Regions from separate parts of the Terribacillus jepli genome, predicted to be linked through region 2. Evidence: riboswitches for the same ligand, from Rfam matches in the RefSeq annotation. Region 2 holds a riboswitch; the other holds the start of a gene.

Region 1 (3,131 bases), on a different contig from region 2:
CATTTCGTGTCGTCACAATCGCATGCGGCTGCACATTCCGTTTGACAAATTCTATCCCGTCCCGGTCCATTTCCAGTCCGCCTATTTTCTCTACATGCAAAATGACAGGCAAGCCATGCGATTGAATGAATTCGACATACTTTCGCACGGTCAGGATGGTACCAGTCATCAATAAGACAGCGCTGATATTATCTTTATACTTAATTGCTTTTTCTAGATGCTTCGGCTCTTTTACAGAGGCAACCATTTTGTGGGAAGTGAGTCTTTCTTGCAGTGTAGCGCGTGCGTGATTGTAGTTCATATGCAGTCCCTCTCCGATAGCGTGTATTTTATCGTTAGTTTATAGTTTTTTTGGATGATTTAAAAGAGAGGGATATATTTAGATTTACCGTATAAGCGACTGTCATTTATAAACTTTTACACAAAACAATTACCCAATACGGAGTAGTCTGTGCAGGGATACTCTTCGTAGCAGGTCCATACACCACAATCAAATCGCGATTCGCTAGGTTGCCTGTAAAAGCTTGCCCGTTCGTCAGTACTAATGGTGTATATGGCGAAATATTCAGCTGTAATTGTCCATCACTGCTCACCAGCTGATTATCAAAGAAACTGACTTTTACATTTTGGTTCTGATTCTCTTTCACCATGACAAGAGCTGGAAACTGTGGAGGATAAATTAGAATCGCAGGGGCATCTCCATCATAATAGCCAGTCACACGATCACCCACGGATACCATTGCATGATCCACGAAATAAGTCGTAGGGGACACAACAAAGTTCATTATCGATCCTGTTTCATTTTCGACAGTGAAGAATTTATAGCAGCCGTCGGCTCGGCCATTCCCCATAAAATCACTAATCATCGTTACAGTTCCTTGGAAAGAATAAAAATTGGTCATATGTTTACCTCCATTGCTTTCCATGTACGATATGTAGGTCATTGCCCAAAGGACTGGGCGAATGCCTAGAAAAAATTGAGCAATTAATACTTTTTTGTATTTAAATTGTTTGTGGTTAACCGATATAAGGGGAGTAGTCCTTTGGTATCTAGTAAAGTAGACCTGTGACAGCATCGAAAAGTATGAACAGACGACTCATTTTACCCACGAAATGGATTAGAAGTGATAATTAGACAAAGGATTATAGGTAAATTATAATGCATGAGGGTATGCGAGAGTGTGTTTTTACGTATTTAGAACTATAATCTTAGAACCTAATAAGCCAACTTATCGAAAGGTAGGTACGCAAAGCCACGAGTCTAATATCCATCTGGAAGATGACAGTCGGGTTGATGCTACGTTGGCTGTCCTTGTCACTAAGGATAGCTTTTTTCGCATTCGAGAAGTTACATCAGACTTTAGAAAAGGGAGTTAACAAGATGATAGTCGTGGATAAGAAGAAATATAAGATGGCGATTGACGAAAGTTCCAAAGAAGTACTAGTACAAGTGCATGGATTGATCAGGGAAGAAGATGCAGAGGGATATATGGTCGATTTACAGGAGACGATCAGTAAAGTCTCTAAAAAAGATTATACTTTTGTCGTCGATGGGACGCATCAGACACCAGTACCGTCCAAAGTTGTGCCACAGCTGGAGCAAACAATGCAATTTTACTCCACTTTAGGTTTTAAGGATACGATTGTAATAAAACCATCATCAAAAATAGCTCAAGTGCAAATCAGGAATGCGCTTGAAAGGATTGAATTCACAGGAAAAATGATAGATAGAGTAGATCAATCTATGTAGTGTTCAGTCAGTAAAAATTTGTAGTTGAAGGGGAGAATATATAATGCAAGCAACACAAGAATTGTATACATATGAAATTTTAACGAATGACCAAACGGAGCTGATACAGAAAGCTGCTGAATGCCTTGCCCGTACGTTTATTGGAGTAGATGTGGAAGGAAAATGGGTACAAGAACCGATGGTTGGACAGTTGAATATTGAGTATGAAGATTTTTATGCTTTTACGAAAGATTATTTGGATTCAACTGTAGATCAAGGATATTGCGCAGTCGCTTTAGACTCTGATAATCATGTTGTGGGTGTGCTTGCGGGTGATACCAATGCACCGGAAATTATCGGTGAAGATGTATTCGAGGGGTCTTTTTATGATATGAACGTCATCCTTCATGTTTTGGAGGACGTAGACAAACGATTTATCGAAGACTACAAAAGACGTTACGGAAAAGAAATTTCTGATGGGGATTTGTTACACCTGTTCATGTTGGGCGTGATAGCTGAACAGGATCGTCATGAAGTAATTAAGCAATTAGGAAATAAACTGATTACAAAAGCAACATCGCAGGGATTGAAGGCAATAGTGGGCGAAGCGACTAATCCGAAATCGATTCGTGTGATGGAAAAATATCACAACATGAAAAAATATAAAGATTTCGAAGGTAACCATATTGTTCATATGTATAAAGATAATGACAAACTGCAAGCCATTCCTGCAAATGTAGCAGATGGAACATATATCATAATAAGGGAACTTTAAAAAAACATAATTCTGATTCAATCATCAGGAGGTAGGAGTTTAATATATCATGGAAATTTATTTGATAGGTATAATAGTAATTCTATTGATAGCATTAGTTTATTTTGCTTACCAATATGTTGCATTGAAACGTCATACACAATTTGATAAAGAATTATTAGCTGATATGAAAGAGATATCGGCAGTGAACAATCCAGATAGTGACGATGAAAGAATCAAGAATCGCGCCGGAGAGAATTTCAGCCGAATAAAACAGAAGTTAGAATCATTTACAAAAGATATTCATGATAAAGGGGAAAATCTTGCTGAAACTGGTGAATATGCAGCTGAGCAAGCTGATATTGTCCGGGCTGCAATTGACGAGGTAGGCAGAGGATTACAAAAACAACTAGCAGCCACGGAAGAAAGTGCTGCGTCCATGGAAGAAATGACACAGTCGATAGAAAATTTATCAACTAGATCCAATCAGATTTCAGAACAATCGATTACTACGCTTGAACTGACACAAGAAGGAAATGAGAAACTAAAACATTCCTTGGAAAAAATGAATCAATTCAATCAAACGGTGAATACAACCTCAGAAGCTATAAACAAACTCGGAGAGAAATCTCATGAAATCGGCAGCAT
Region 2 (3,131 bases):
ACCAGTAAAATTGTATTGCTTCCTTCCCCTTCCTCCAAAATCTCGAAATCAAGAACTGGATCCTCAAAAGGCAGCTGAATGGTATGGTGAAGCTCGGTATAAAGAAACGGCTTGATCTCCTCCCATTTCAGTTGCTTTGGAACCTGGTGCCGGCGAAGCGTCACAGCTTGATCCGGCAGCGTGAAAAGCAGCTTACGCCCCTTCCAGCTATTTTCCTCAACCAATTTCCGGACGGCTTTTGTCAGCTGATCGGCATGCTCCAATTTTCCTTGACGGATCGTCCCCTGCGGCAGTTCGATACTGCCGAAACTATTTTCGTTACGGAATCCGGCTGGCACTCCTGCCGCATACCGTAATACCGTTTCCTGTATGATGATGTACACTTGTTTGCCTTGCTTCTTGAACATGATCTTCCCTCATTTAAAAGAATGAATTGATGTACCAGCCAATCAATTGATCGCCATGGAAATAAGTGATAAGCGCACCCAATAAAATATACGGACCAAACGGAATTGCCTGCTTCCGATTCAGTATCTTCGCTGAAAGGAGAACAAGACTGATAACCGCTCCTATCACAGAAGATAGGAAGAAAGTAAGCAATACACCCTTCCAGCCAAGTATCACACCGAGCACCACGAACAATTTCAAATCTCCGCCGCCCATACCTCCCCGGCTGAATAAAATGACGAGGAAAAGCAGGACAAACGCCACAATGGCTCCAACAATCGAATCCCACCATGGCTCTAATGGAGTGATAATGCGGAGAATGATGAATAGAGGAAGGAAAAACAGTAGAATCTTATTCGGTATCAGCATGAAACGCATGTCCGTCACGAACAGAATTGCCGACATTGATACTAATATCAATGCTGTAACTAACTCCCACTGCAACCCAATCACAAAATAGCTGTACCCGAATAATAACCCTGCTGCAAGTTCCGTGAATGGATAAAGTGGCGAAATCCTCTGTTTACAATGACGGCATTTTCCACCGAGAACGATGTATGAGATTACTGGTATTAAATCATATGCCTTGATTTGATGCTTGCAGTTTGGGCAGTATGAGCGTTCTGATTGGAACATTTTCTTCTCAGGTACCCGCATTCCGACAACATTGTAGAATGAGCCGAGAACAGCCCCTAGTATAATGAAGTAAATCAGTAGGAAAATCGACATATTATCGCTCCTTGCTTATGTAAACACAGAAATCTCTCACAAGGAGAGATTTCTGATAATCTATTAGTTTGTTGCAGAATGTGTATCCGCTTTTTCATTTGCTTCTGCTCCGGCTGTGCCCACAGGCTCGTCATCTTTGCCAAACTCATAAACTTCGGCTTTATATTGTCCGTTTTCAAGTGTAACTTCACTTCTTGCTCTATCATAAGACTTACCATCTTCAGGATTTTGGGGTGCGCTCAAGTAGCCGCCTTTGATCAACTCATCCAATGTGTAAGATGAAGTATCGTCTCCACCATCTTTTACAGAAGCCAAGCGTGCAGCTTCGATCATTTGCTGTGCTGTAGCATTATGTGCGTCCTGTCGGCTATCACCAATTAAACCAGAAATTACAGGGATTGCAATGGCAGCTAAAATACCAAGGATAACAATGACAGCAAGCAACTCAACTAATGTGAAGCCTTTTTCTGATTTCATTCTCTTTTTCAAAAACTTTTTCATTGTGGACACTCCTTTGTTATGTAGTAGTTTCCGGCCACGTGGAAACGAATAGGATCAATATGGCCGGTTGCACTACTAGCTCCAAAATAACCAAGTGCCCACATAAAGTTATTTTATCATCGCTTCCTATTAATCTAGTAAGATTATAACAGACAAAGCATGAAAATCTACCTAAAAAATGAAAAGTTAACAGAGATTTTGTCAATATTATAGTACTTTAATACTGCAAGTTCTCATAAAGGGAGAACATTGGTAAAATGACGGCTGTAACAATGCTTCCTACCATTATCGAAAGGACAAGAATCAAAACTGGTTCCAGCAACGATTTCAATCGCTCCGCAGCATAATCCAGTTCTTGCTCATAAAAGTTTGCCGCTCGATCCAGCAAGCTATCCAAAGAACCGGTTTTTTCCCCTACCCGTATCATCTGGGTAATCATTGGAGGAAAGGCCCAGTGAGCTTCCATAGGCCCAGCAAGGGAGTCGCCTTTCTCAACCGTTTCATAGCAATCTTTCATTACCTTATCCATTACATTATTCTGTAGAATACGACTGGAAATTCGGAGGGCGTCCAAAATTGGTACAGAACTTTCCAGAAGGGAACTCATTGTCCTTGTCATTCGAGCGAGTATCGCTTTTTGATAGAAACTGCCAAACACTGGTATTTTCAATTTAATGCTATCCATAAATAGCTTGCCTTTAGGCTGGCTTATGATGACCCGATAAAAAACTACAAAAAGTAGTAGGCAAAGGACGCCAAGATACCAATATTTCTGCATCCCTTCCGATAAAAGCAGGATAAACGCCGTATACGCCGGCAACTCAGCATCCATACTGGCGAACATGCCAGTGAATTGTGGGAAGATGATTACAAGAAGTGCGATACAAATGGAAAGTGCAACCAAAGCCACAAGTACAGGATAACTTAAAGCGGTTATTACTTTCTGCCGCATATCATATTGCTTCTCATAATAAACCGCCATCTTATTGAGTACATCATCCAATTCCCCGCTTGCTTCTCCAGCTCTTATCATATTAACGAATAACTCTGGAAAGATTTTCGGATGCTTCTCAACAGCGTCTGAGAATCGAATACCTTCGATAAGATCAGTACGTACGTTCTTCAGCGTATCCTTGAGGAATTTATCCTTTGTCTGTTCCTGTAAAAGACCCGTTGCTTCCACCAATGGCACCCCAGCCTCGATCAGAGTGGAAAGCTGACGTAAAAAGATGATGAACTCTTTCTTCTTCACACGTTTACCGAAAGACAGTTCCTTATGTAAAATCCGGTTTAACTCCCGTAACTCGAAAACGATAAGCTGCTGGCGCTGTAGCTTATCCAGCGCATCCTGACGGTTTTCTGCCTGGACTTTGCCTCTTTTCAGCTTTCCGAGCATATCACGGGCAGCATATTGATAATAAGCCATTTACACACCTCGCTCTTCCAGGAATGGC

What was found. Region 2 has a riboswitch for cyclic di-GMP ahead of AB1K91_RS14060 (type II secretion system protein). Riboswitches for the same ligand answer to the same signal wherever they lie in the genome.
Region 1: linked by a shared signal. The riboswitch ahead of AB1K91_RS07270 (hypothetical protein) and the one ahead of AB1K91_RS14060 (type II secretion system protein) in region 2 are both predicted to bind cyclic di-GMP.

What each region holds. Positions count from the first base shown of each region.
Region 1 is NZ_JBFEGH010000005.1:33,987-37,117, forward strand. It holds gene AB1K91_RS07260 (glycerol-3-phosphate responsive antiterminator) at 1-301, opposite strand, end outside; gene AB1K91_RS07265 (hypothetical protein) at 408-902, opposite strand; cyclic di-GMP riboswitch class I at 1,213-1,299, shown strand; gene AB1K91_RS07270 (hypothetical protein) at 1,382-1,750, shown strand; gene AB1K91_RS07275 (hypothetical protein) at 1,794-2,504, shown strand; gene AB1K91_RS07280 (methyl-accepting chemotaxis protein) at 2,554-3,131, shown strand, end outside.
Region 2 is NZ_JBFEGH010000012.1:117,992-121,122, forward strand. It holds gene pilM (type IV pilus biogenesis protein PilM) at 1-407, opposite strand, end outside; gene AB1K91_RS14055 (prepilin peptidase) at 421-1,176, opposite strand; gene AB1K91_RS14060 (type II secretion system protein) at 1,240-1,677, opposite strand; cyclic di-GMP riboswitch class II at 1,730-1,812, opposite strand; gene AB1K91_RS14065 (type II secretion system F family protein) at 1,895-3,103, opposite strand; gene AB1K91_RS14070 (type IV pilus twitching motility protein PilT) at 3,104-3,131, opposite strand, start outside.